4 regions of the Symbiopectobacterium purcellii genome follow, and region 1 is predicted to be linked to each of the others. Evidence: predicted binding sites of a transcription regulator. Region 1 holds the regulator's gene; each other region holds the start of a gene.
The links. Region 1 encodes Fur, which represses iron uptake genes when iron is present. Its sites were predicted from a motif close to ATAATAATGAGAACNACTATCAA; they were not measured.

Region 1 (3,188 bases):
ACAACGGTCAGTGTAATCTGCGTTTTGATGACACCAACCCGGTGAAAGAGGATATCGAGTACGTCGAGTCCATCAAGCAGGATGTGCAATGGCTGGGTTTCTCCTGGAGCGGAGAGATTCGCTACTCTTCTGATTATTTTGACCAGTTGCATCTGTACGCCGTCGAACTGATTGGCAAAGGGCTGGCCTATGTGGACGAACTCTCTCCCGAGCAGATCCGCGAATACCGTGGCACGCTGACCTCCCCCGGTAAAAACAGTCCCTACCGCGATCGCAGCGTTCAGGAAAACCTGAATCTGTTTGAAAAAATGCGCAATGGTGGATTCGCTGAGGGCACCGCCTGTCTGCGTGCCAAGATAGACATGGCATCCCCGTTCATCGTGATGCGCGATCCGGTGCTGTACCGCATCAAATTTGCCGAGCACCACCAGACCGGGAAAAAATGGTGCATCTATCCCATGTACGATTTCACGCACTGCATTTCCGATGCGCTGGAAGGGATTACGCACTCACTGTGCACGCTGGAGTTTCAGGATAACCGCCGCCTGTACGATTGGGTGTTGGACAACATCACCATTCCTTGCCATCCGCGCCAGTATGAATTCTCGCGCTTAAACCTGGAATATGCAGTAACGTCCAAACGTAAATTGAATCAGTTGGTGACGGAAAACGTGGTTGAAGGGTGGGACGATCCCCGTATGCCTACCATCTCCGGCCTGCGTCGCCGTGGTTACACGGCTGCTTCCGTGCGCGAATTTTGTCGTCGTATCGGCGTGACCAAGCAAGACAATAATGTCGAAATGGCGGCGCTGGAATCCTGCATTCGTGACGATTTGAATGAGCATGCACCGCGCGCCATGGCGGTGTTGGATCCGGTAAAAGTGATCATCGAGAACCTGCCAGAAGGCCACGAAGAGTGGGTTTCCATGCCGAATCATCCTAATCAGCCGGAAATGGGCACCCGTCAGGTTCCGTTCAGCCGTGAGATTTATATCGATCGTGCCGACTTCCGTGAAGAAGCGAACAAACAGTACAAGCGTCTGGTGCTGGGTAAAGAAGTACGCTTGCGCAATGCGTATGTCATCAAGGCGGAACGCGTTGAGAAAGATGAACAGGGTGTTATCACCGCGCTGTATTGCACCTATGATGCTGAAACGTTGAGTAAAGATCCGGCTGACGGGCGTAAGGTAAAGGGCGTTATCCATTGGGTCTCTGCCGCTCACGCGTTGCCGGCTGAGTTCCGCCTTTACGATCGCCTGTTCAACGTGCCAAACCCCGGTGCTGCGGATGATTTCCTCGCAACGATTAACCCGGATTCGCTAAAAGTGGCTCAGGGCTTTGTTGAACCGAGTTTGGCAAAGGCCGAAGTGGAAAAAGCCTATCAGTTTGAACGTGAAGGGTATTTCTGTGCCGATCGCCGTTATTCTAGCGAAACACATTTGGTGTTTAACCGTACAGTCGGTTTGCGTGATACCTGGGTTGGCTGAGGCCAGCGCTGGACTAAAATGAAAAAACCGCCTGTGTGGCGGTTTTTTTTGGCATCAATCAGAAAAGGGCCTGGCTTATTTCGGGTCGTGGAGCGTTTCTTCTTCACGGCAGTCGCCCGTACTGCAATGACCATAAAGGTACAAACTGTGGTTAGTCAGTTTGATGCCGTGTTTGTCTGCGATTTCGCGCTGACGCGCTTCGATAGATTCATCACGGAATTCAATAACGCGTCCGCAATCCAGGCAAATAAGATGGTCATGGTGGTGTTGCTGTGTCAGCTCGAACACTGACTTACCACCTTCAAAATTATGACGGGTGACAATACCGGCATCGTCAAACTGGTTAAGCACGCGATAAACGGTCGCCAGACCGATCTCTTCGCCCATATCTATCAGTTTTTTATATAAATCTTCCGCGCTGACGTGATGACACTCCGGATCCTGCAACACTTCCAGAATCTTCAGTCTTGGCAGAGTGACTTTCAAGCCGGCCTTCTTTAATGCGGTGTTATTGTCAGTCATGCGGGTTTAGTCCTGTTACTTTCTCGTCGATGGGGGCAATTAAGCCTATGACATCGGTCGGCTCAAAAATTGTAATGGCGTCCCAATTATAGAACCGCGCATTAAAAATGAAAACCATGGGATGTTAACAATACCGTCTCCATAAAGAAAGTGTGCATTCGCGCGCAATCTCTTGTTGTAAAATGGAGAAAATTGATAAACGTACAAAACCGATGGGTACTATTGTACAGGCTTAGACCGGGAAGTTAAAAAAATGTTTCTATTAATTTAATCGGTTTTATCTATTAATAAAGCCCTGACATTGCTATCAGGGCTTTATGTTAAACCGGGGAGATCAACCCACCAGCGTTTTCAGGTTGAGTTCTTCGCTGATTTGTTTGACCCAGGCACTGACGCGTTCACTGGTCAGCTCAGGTTGACGATCTTCATCAATGGCCAGACCGATGAAATGGTTATCGTCTGCCAGTCCTTTAGACGCTTCGAAATAGTAACCTTCGGTTGACCAATTGCCGACGATGGTTGCCCCGCGCGGTTCAATAATGTCGCGCAGCGTTCCCATCGCGTCACAAAAATATTCTGCGTAATCTTCTTGGTCGCCACAGCCAAACAAGGCAACGATTTTTCCATTGAAATCAATTTCTTCCAGTGTCGGAAAGAAATCGTCCCAATCACACTGGGCCTCACCATAGTACCAGGTCGGAATGCCAAGCAGCAGGATATCAAACGCTTCGATATCTTCTTTGCTGCTCTTGGCGATGTCATGAACCTCTGCAACATCACTGCCCAGTTGCTGTTGGATTGTCTTGGCAATGTTTTCGGTATTGCCGGTGTCACTGCCAAAGAAAATGCCTATGAGTGCCATGGATAAAATAACCTCTTTATTCTTAATGGTATGGTGCGGTTTATCACCTACATATCAAGTAATAATATCAGACGCTGGGGGTGGGAGAAACTTGTATCTTTCCCCAGGCCCAAAGCGGAAATAACCGCTATTAAACAAGGGTATTTATCCGGTAGCTCGTTTTCGCTATTTCGCCAGTTTTTTTAATTACTTTAGCAGCGGCATTGTTAATGCGAGTTTCCCTATATTATTGAAAAATATAAATAATCACTAGTTTTTAGTGACGGCGTGCGGTAGATCACGGAGGGAAACTACTAAATATTCTTTTAATATTGACG
Region 2 (3,188 bases), 2.5 Mb from region 1:
AACTAACAGAGGAGTTCAGCGTAAATTCTGGCGTAATCGACAGGTATTCCCCGGTCGTTTTGTTTTCCAAACGCAGCATCCAAGTAATGTTGTTATTCCAACTAATGGTTTCCGTAACAGGTACTGTCAAAGAACCTTCCAGCCCTTCCACCAGCGCTTTAGGTACGTTTTCCCATTGGAAAATGTTGGCATTGGCATACTTTGCGGTGCTACCTGTCGTACTTCCACCGACAGCAGTACCAAGTTTGGTAACACCAGATTCAATCTTATTACGGTAATCATTACGGAAATAGGTCACACCCGCTTGGTAGCCATTACGTTTAAACTCAAGGCCAATTTCTTTATTAACGCTGGTTTCAGCTTTAAGGTCATCACGCCCCATCAAGTAGAAAGAGTGATCGCCATTACAGCCATTACCACGGCTATACAGCAGATAATTAGGGTTCAGTTGATAAAGGTTCGGCGCTTTATAGGCACGCGCGATGCCCATTTTAAGGGTGAAGTCCTCGCCCAATTGCTGTGACAGATTCAGCGATGGGCTCCAGTTGGTTCCCACAATGCTGTGATGATCGAGGCGCAGTGCTGGTGTCAGCATGGTGCTGTCAGTGACTTCGATGTTGTCTTCAACGAACACTGAAGCGATACGGGCAGAAATATCCTGGCTGCGGTTAATATCCGCAATAGTACCGATGCTTCCGCCTTCATCCGTGGTTTGTGTGTTGGAAGAAGGATCGTGCATTTTCTGCTCTACCCATTCCGCACCAATAGTCGCCGTTTGATTAAACAAAAGTTCAAACGGGATATTGACTTCACTATGCGCCGCGTAAGCATCCAGCGTGATATCAGTGTAATAACCACCCGTTGGGCGCCCTGCAGGGCCTCCCGCTAACGGTTCAAATATACGTGAGTTGTCAGTTCTTTCATATTGGAAGTAGGACAAGGCGCTAACACCACTGTCCCAGTAACCACGATGGGTCAGCGCATACTTTTGGCGATACATACGGTTGGTTTCTTGCCCAAACAATGCCTGATTCTGTGCATTACCGTTATTGTTCTCAGAGTCACCCGCATAAATATTACCCTGGCGGCTGGCTCCCATTTCAAATTCCAGCGTTTGCTGTGGCATAAACTCCCAGCGCAGCAAGCCGTTAATATCTTTGTTACGCACCCCTTCACGCCCAGCGGGAATAGCCGCTTTCGGCGATAGCTGATGACCATTGTTGATATCCCAGGCATCGGCCTGCGTTTTGCTGTAGTTACCGTACAGACGCATGCTCAGGGTATCGGTCAGGCCGCCCATCAGGTTAAAATCGGTACGCTTGGTCGCGCCTTCCGATTTGTGCTCAGGGAAGTTCATATAGCTGTTCCACGCACCGTGCCATTCATCGGTAGGCTGCTTGGTGATAATATTCACCACGCCACCCGCAGCACCGTTGCCATAGCGAGCCGCCGCCGGGCCACGCAGCACTTCGATGCGCTCAACCATGTTGCTCGGCACCCAGTTGGTGTCGCCGCGCGTATCGCGCTCACCGCGCCAACCGTAACGCACGGATGAACGGCTGGAAACCGGTTTGCCATCGATCAGAATCAGGGTGTTCTCTGGCCCCATGCCACGAATGTCGATCTGGCGGTTGTTGCCGCGCGAGCCGCTGTTCGAGTTACCGGTCAGGTTGACGCCCGGCATGGTACGGATGATCTCTGAGAGATCGTTCGCTGGCGGACGACGTTGGATATCTTCCCGGGTGATGACTGACACGCCCGGTGCCTGACGGGTTTGTTCCGCCGCCGTCACCACCATGGTATCACCGCTGTTTTGTTCAACCTCAGTGGGGGTTGCCGCCTGCGCTGAAACCAGCAAAGACGCAGCGCCACAGCTGTCACCGATCAAGGTCGCCAGAGTATGGCGGGAAAATCGTTTTTTCATCAGAGTCGCCCTGTAATGCTGTCATAAGTAAGAAAAATGCCCTCGACCATGGCAAATGTGCTCATGGGTGGCATCGGAAAATAGTTGTCGAAGTCGGAGAGAAAACCGGCGGGAGCGGCGGTTTATCGGGAAGGTGCGCAGTGCGTCATGGTCTTCTGTATGGCGTTACCCTCTCCGCTTGTCAGGTATGCGCCACTCTCATTGCAGCCGTCCGATATCATAAAGACGAAAAATGCTACTGAGAAGTATTTGCATTACCAATTTGACGCGGACATTGTTACATTTGTGCTTCTGGAAAGGGTTTGCGCCAGACGCAAAGTCTTTTGCATAAGCGCCAATATGGATGGTAAAAAACCACGTTAACCATAGGTGATAGAGACTCGTGCACAGCAGCGTTCCATCCTCCAAGGCGATTTACAAAGATCATATCGTTCAACAATCCAGTCTGGTCTCAAACCAGTACCGCTTTGTCGGGCCGCGATTGATTGATGAAACACCGGTGCTGTACGGCAGCTTTAGCGTGATGCCGCTCAATCGCCACCTGATTTTGCACACCGCTGATGTGATCAATTTGCACAACATGAAAACCCAGGGTCAGTTGGAAGATGCGATCAAACTGGCTATCGTGGTCAACGGGCAGGCGCAGGTCAGCTATGACCACCAGCAGTTGCATCTCAATAAGGCGCAGCCCGCCTCGCTGGTGTCACTGATGTCTCCGGTATTATTTACCCGCACCGGCAAGCGCGATGAGTACGAACGCACCCTGTCGCTCACCTTTAGCCGCGAGTGGTTGTACGGTAATCTTTTGGACTCCGTTGATGAGTGGCGCCCCCTCTATGACTTCACCCAGACGCATTTAGCCGTGCATCACTGGATGCCGTCGCGCCAGGCGATGGCGATCGCCATGCAGATCCTCAATTCCGATCCCTGCTCGACACCATTGCAGCGTTTGCAATTGGAATCCCAATGCCTGAGCCTGATCGTTGAAGCCTTCAGCTCATTGCTGAGCACCGCACAGGAAAAAAATGCGCGTGTACCGCTGCGTATCTACCATCGGGTGCAGGAAGTGCGCGATATACTGGAAAGCGGCGCGGCGGATCAACTGTCAATGGAAGAGATCGCCAAACAGGTCAACATGAGTGAAAGCACCTTACAGCGCCATTTTCGTCAGGCGTTTAGTATGAGCGTGTTTGAGTACCTGCGCCGCAACCGGCTGCAACGCGCCATGGTCGCCATGCAAAAAGAGGGACTAGGTATCGCGCAG
Region 3 (3,188 bases), 2.0 Mb from region 1:
CGTTGGCGACTGAACCCCACCCCGGTAACCAACTCATGCTGGCGCCCCAGCAGTTCAAACGGACCGCGCACGTAGGTTTCCAGTGCGTCCAGTTTGCGCGTGTCGGTAAACCAGCCGGCACCGCCCGCCAAGCCTAATCCGGTGTCTTGATCTGGGAAACTGCCACCATTGAAAGCATAAGGCGAAGCGTACATCAGCTTGTCATCAAACTTGGTTTCCGCATGCGTGGTGTTGATATGCCAGTCCCAGCCGTTATCAAACATATGGCTGAACTGGGCGAAGACCTTGTTGGTCTCGATATTGTAATAGGCCCAGTTCGGGGCGGGATTGACGCTGCGATCGAAGCGGGTACGGTTGCCATTACTGAACCAGGTCGGCAAGCCGCCCCAGGTTGAACCGGGGGTTTTGCTTTCCTGATAATCGTAGCCGAATGACAGCGTGGAATTATTGGCCAGATCCGCATCGACAATGCCGGAAATAAATTTTTTGCGCTTATGGTAGCGTTCGAGCCAGCTATCCTGATCCTGATAGCCAGCGATAATCCGCCCGCGCACGCTGCCGGATTCGGTCAAGGGTGCGGAAAGATCGGTCACATAGCGCTGGTTATTCCACGAGCCATAGCTGGCAGAAACGTTACCGGTGACTGCTTTGCTGGTGGCGTGTTTGCGCACCATATTTACCGTTGCGGAGGGATTACCGGTGCCGGTCAGCAGGCCGTTGGCACCGCGCACCACTTCAATGCGATCGTAGATCGCGGTATCTCCCAGCGCGTCACCAAAATTCCAGGCTTCGGATACCGAAGTGGGAATATCATCAATGACGAAATTGTTGATGTAGAAACCGCGCGCATAGTAGCCGATACGTTCACTGTCGGTATAGTTGCCGGTAACACCCACCACGTTATCCAACACGTCGCCCACCGTTTGCAGGTTCTGATCCTGCATGCGCTGTTTATTTACGATGGTAATAGATTGCGGAATATCACGCGGGCTTAACAGCAAGCGCGTCCCCGCCGTGGTGAGTTTGGTGCTGTAGTCGCCGGGCACATCCTGCCCCGCTGCGCCTCCGGTGGCGGTGACCACCAGTGTGTCGCCACTCTTTTTACCCGGTGATGAGGCAGATTGTGCAGCGCTCTGATGGGTGTTGTCACCCACCGCAGTGCTGGTCTGTGCCGCCCCCGCTAAAGCGGGCCACAGCGCCGCCCCCATGCACAGCGCCAAAACAGAAAAATCGCTTACCGATTCCCTTGCCTGAACCGGCTGCGCGCAGCCAAACAGCTTTCCTTTCATAACGATCCCTTAAGCGTGCATCATGCTGACACGACACCGTTTTACCCGGCTATCATCCGGTAACACCCGGAAATGGTCGTATCCCTGAGGCGCAAATCTATTTATTGAATATACATAATATTAGATAATGGGAATCATAGTGATAATGATTTGCATTTAATATGTAAATAGGGTTTACCTGTCGGCACGGTTTTCCCTGCCAACAGGTCGTTAATGGGCTTGCTTACGCAGCAGATAAATAAAGTAAGGTGCGCCGATAAAGGTCGCCAACAGGCCAGCAGGCACCTGATTAGGAAACAGGATAATGCGGCCCGCCCAATCGGCCAACAGCATCAATATGCCGCCAATCAGTGCGGAACAGCAAAGCTGAGGGATCACGCGGGAGAATCCCATCATGCGCGCCAGATGCGGCGCCATCAGCCCGACAAAGCTGAGTGGCCCCACCGTCAGGGTTGCCATCGCGGTCAACACCGATGCCAACAGCAAAATCAGCAAGCGCACGGGGGTGACAGCAACGCCTAACGCCTGAGCCGTCACGCTGCCCAAGGGCAAAATGCGCAGCCAACGCTGGCACAAGGGCACCATTAGCACTAACACCAGTGCCACACCCGCAGTGTTGATCGCTTGTTCAGATTCAACGCCGTAGGTCGAGCCAGAAATCCAGGTGATAACGCCGCTCATGCGCGGATCGCCGCTTGCCAACAGCAGCGTAAGCACGGTGGAAAATGCGGTACTGAGAGCAATCCCGGCCAATAGCATGCGCTGCGTAGAAAACCCACCGCGACTGGCGATGGTGATCATCACCAGCAGTGTCAACGCCGCACCCGCGCTACCCGCCGGCAACTGCCACGCGCTGGTGTCTCCCGGCATCAGGAACAGCAACAGAATAACCCCGGTAGCGGCACCCGCACTGATGCCCAGCACTTCCGGGCTGCCCATCGGATTAGCCGTCAGTTTCTGGATCAGCGTGCCTGCCATCGCCAACATCATGCCCGCCGTCAGTGCTGCCACCGCGCGCGGCCAACGCCAGGGCAACACCTGCGCCAAATCCTCACCGCGGCTCCATTGCCAGCCTTGTGCACCTTTACCCAGCATCAGCGCTATCGCCAAAGCGACCAGTAACAATACTATCCCGGCCAACAGCCAGCGGCCCCAGCGGGGGGCCACGGCGTTAATGCCTCCGGCTGGCACCAACGCAGGCTGGTGCGTGGTGCGCAAGCGTGGCAGCAGCCACAGCAGCAATGGGGCACCAATCAGCGCCGTCACTGCTCCTGTCGGCACTTCACGCCAGACGCGGGTCAGCCACAGCACGGTTTGATCGGTTAATCCCAACAGCAATGCCCCCAGCAATGGCGCCAGCCAGAGCCGTTGCCACAAGCGACGAGCGCCCAGCATGCGGGCCAGCAACGGGGCAAACAGGCCAACAAAGCCGATAATCCCCGCCACGTTGACCAGTTGGGCGCTGAGGAAAATCGCAACACCGAGTGTGGTTAAGCGCGCCAGCACCAGACCCAACCCCAGATTACGCGCCACGCCATCGTCCAATCCCAGTAGGGTCAGTGGACGCAACAGCAGCAACGCCAGTGCAAAACACACCAGCAATCGCGGAAACAGAAACGCCACGCGGCTCCAATCCTGCTGGTTTAGCATGCCGCTGCTCCACAAAAACAGGTTTTGTAGCTGCTCATGGTTAAACAGCACCAGCAGTTGATTGACGGCGGCACAGTAAAAACTCAGCACCAGTCCAGCGAGCAGCAACGTAATCGGCGACATCTGCTTGCCCCATGAGAGGCCAAACACCAGTGCGCCAATACCAAGCGCGCCCACCATCGCCATCCACTGCTGTGCGACCTCGCCGCCCGGCAGCATCCATAAGGTTGCCACCGTCACCCCGAGTTG
Region 4 (3,188 bases), 490 kb from region 1:
TCGCCGCAAGACATTGTGTCTGCCCAGCAGAACATCCATCATATCGATGAAATCCTGGCTGCCTTACCGCAAAAAACGCGGCATATCTTTTTGCTCAATCGGGTTCATGGTCGCAGCTTTTCGGAAATCGCGGCGGTGATGGGAATTTCATCACGCGCGGTGGCAAAACACATGGCGCGGGCCGTAGCTGCCTGCGAAGCGCGCATAGGAGGCGAGCACGATGACACCGACTGAGATCCAGATCCGCGAACAAGCGCGCGACTGGTTTATTACTCTGCGGGATAATCCTTCGCGCGCTCAACGTGCCGCCTGCGACCAGTGGCGACAGAGCAACCCTGTGCACGATGAAGCGTATCGCGCGGTCGAGGCGGTATGGCAGGCAACCGCTGCTCCGGGCAAGCGACTGGCAGAAAAGGAGTCCGATGCGTTGGCGGTTTATCTCACGGCAATCAAACAGGAAAAACGCCATCAACGCGCAAGGCGGTGGTTGGTCTCGGCCTGCGCTTGCTGTGCATTGGTGCTGGCGGGAGTGCTTTGGCTGGAAAATCCTTACTGGATGCAGGATGTTACGGCAAGCTATGTGGCGAGCAAAGGCGAACGTCGAGACATAACGCTGGCAGATGGCTCACGGGTATTGCTGGATGCGGATAGTGCGTTCGACGTTGACGTTACGCCGCAAGGGCGGCGCGTTCACTTGCTGCGCGGTGCCGCTTTTTTTGATGTCACGCCTTCGCAAACGCCCTTTGTGGTGGCGACGGCAGCGGGTGATGTGCGGGTGCTTGGTACCCAATTTGATGTACGTATGATGGATAACGCGGCTCTGGTGACCCTGGCAAAGGGGAGTGTCGCGGTGACAGCGGGTGGGTCTGTGACCCCCATCCTGCTTAAACCCGGACAGCAGGTATGGTTTAGCGCCAGCGGAACCCATGCACCTGTCAGCGTGAATGTTGCAGACGAAATGGCGTGGCGCGAGGGACGTTATGTGTTCTACCGCGCTCGGCTAGCGGATGTGGTACGTGAGGTGGAACGCTATCGTCCCGGTCGTATTCTCATCCCGTCATCGGCGTTGGCCAATCAAACGGTGACTGGCAGCTTTTTGCTGGTGGATAGCGAGGCGGCATTGGCGTCGTTGCAGGCCAGTGTCGGGTTTCAGATGCGCAAAGTCACTGAACGGCTGGTGATTCTCTCTCCATAAAATAGTATGTTTTACAATGTGTTGTGATTTTTTGATTAAAAAATTCATTTTCAGGGTTCAGTGATCCGTTTTCTCATTCGTGAACGTAGTGAGAGTGCAAATGATAATTACTATTATTAACGCGCTCGCAGTTCATGACACGAGATAAGGATCTCTTCTAATGAAACAAAAAAGAGCACACCAGGTAGGCTACGTAGTTGCCACCCTTTTAGTGACCAGCTTTAGTGGTGCGCATAGCGCCGCAGCGCCGGTTGAACAGCACGCCACGCAGCAATTCAGCTTCAATCTTCCGGCGAAACCCGTCACTCAGGCGGTGAACGACATTGGGCGTATCACTGGCCTGTCCGTTGTTTTCCGTGAAGAGCCGGAAATGGCTGTTAGTGGCAAACCCGTGCGTGGCACGTTGAGCGCAGAGCAGGCGTTGGCAACCCTGCTCAATGGCACCGGGTTGGGCTACCGCTTTAGCAATGCAACCACGGTGCAGATTTATGTATTGCCTCCGTCAGCGAGGACTGCATCCGGGGGAACGCCCGACACCATGGTGGTTCAGGCGCAGGGAAATAACCGATTGGGCCCGGTGGTGGGTTATGTTGCCAGCAACAGTACCTCTGGTACCAAAACCAATACCCCGCTGATGAGAACACCGCAGTCGGTCAGCGTGATTACCCGCGAGCAGGCTGACGCGCAGGGCGCGCAAAGTCTGGTTCAGGCATTGCGCTATTCGTCGGGCGTGGCGGCAGAAGTTCGCGGCTCGGCATCGCGTTATGATTTGCCTTATGTCCGTGGTTTTGGTTCACCGACCGACAGCAACCAGTATCTTGATGGCCTACGTTTACTGCGCGGTGGCGGTTATGCCATTCCGCAGATTGAAACGTATGGTATCGAGCGAATTGAATTCCTCAAAGGCCCATCGTCCACGCTGTATGGTGGTGTGACGCCTGGCGGGTTGATCAATGCGATTTCCAAGGTGCCCACCAGCGAGCCGCAGCACGCGGTTGAGGTGCTCTACGGCAGCCATAACCGGATGCAGCTCGGTGTTGATTCCGCTGGGCCGCTCAACGATGACCGCTCGTTGCTTTATCGTGTTGTCGCGCTTGGCCGGAAATCTGATACACAGGTGGTTAATACCAAAGAAGAACGCATCTATGTCGCCCCCTCTCTGACCTGGATCCCCGATACCGACACCTCATTCACGCTGAACATGAGCTATCAGCACGATCCCGAAGGGGGATACTACGGCGTGTTACCCACGGTTGGTTCACTGTGGCCCAGTCCGGCAGGGCAAATCCCCCGTAATTTCAACGACGGCGATCCGGCGTTTGACCAGTTCGATCGTAAGCAGAGCATGGTGGGGTATCAGTTTGAGCACCGCATCAATGACACCTGGAGCGTGCGCCACAACTTCCGCTATCTCGATCACGCTACGGTGACTAAAAGCGTAGGGACGTCCAGCATGGGGGCCGATGGGCATACTATCTCGCGTTACGCGCTGGGAACGGATGAAACGCTGCGCGGTCTGACATCCGATCTGCAACTTCAGGCTGAATTTGATACCGGGCGTTTGTATCACACGGTCTTATTCGGTTTTGATTATCAGCAATCTGACTGGACGCAAATTCGGGATTACGGCGGCGCACCCTCTATTGATTTCCTGAACCCGGTGTATGGCGTAGCGACCAACCTGACGCTGGCGCGCATCACCAATCAGAAGCAGCACACCAATCAGGCGGGCTTTTACGCACAAGATCAGATCGATCTCGATCGTTGGACGTTGGTGGGTGGCATGCGCTATGACACCCTTCGGACCAGAACCGATAACCGACTGAATGACACCCGCAGTGTGCAAGATGACGAAGCGGTGAGCGGTAAGCTCGGGCTGATTTACAACTTTGACATGGGGATTGCTCCTTATGTTAGCTATTCCACGTCATTCCTGCCGGTCAATGGTACTGATGCAAGCGGCAGTGCTTTTAAGCCGACCACGGCGAAGCAG

Region 2: K6K13_RS17765 (TonB-dependent siderophore receptor) is a predicted target of Fur. The motif match lies at 2,157-2,179, and genes of this name have one in related genera.
Region 3: fhuE (ferric-rhodotorulic acid/ferric-coprogen receptor FhuE) is a predicted target of Fur. The motif match lies at 1,423-1,445, and genes of this name have one in related genera.
Region 4: K6K13_RS04065 (TonB-dependent siderophore receptor) is a predicted target of Fur. The motif match lies at 1,290-1,312, and genes of this name have one in related genera.

The regions. Positions count from the first base shown of each region.
Region 1 covers NZ_CP081864.1:1,343,613-1,346,800, forward strand. Annotated here, with positions in the region: gene glnS (glutamine--tRNA ligase) at 1-1,487, shown strand, start outside; gene fur (ferric iron uptake transcriptional regulator) at 1,563-2,009, opposite strand; gene fldA (flavodoxin FldA) at 2,344-2,871, opposite strand.
Region 2 covers NZ_CP081864.1:3,800,141-3,803,328, forward strand. Annotated here, with positions in the region: gene K6K13_RS17765 (TonB-dependent siderophore receptor) at 1-1,924, opposite strand, end outside; gene K6K13_RS17770 (helix-turn-helix transcriptional regulator) at 2,307-3,188, shown strand, end outside.
Region 3 covers NZ_CP081864.1:3,353,138-3,356,325, forward strand. Annotated here, with positions in the region: gene fhuE (ferric-rhodotorulic acid/ferric-coprogen receptor FhuE) at 1-1,289, opposite strand, end outside; gene fhuB (Fe(3+)-hydroxamate ABC transporter permease FhuB) at 1,500-3,188, opposite strand, start outside.
Region 4 covers NZ_CP081864.1:854,114-857,301, forward strand. Annotated here, with positions in the region: gene K6K13_RS04055 (RNA polymerase sigma factor) at 1-234, shown strand, start outside; gene K6K13_RS04060 (FecR family protein) at 221-1,195, shown strand; gene K6K13_RS04065 (TonB-dependent siderophore receptor) at 1,356-3,188, shown strand, end outside.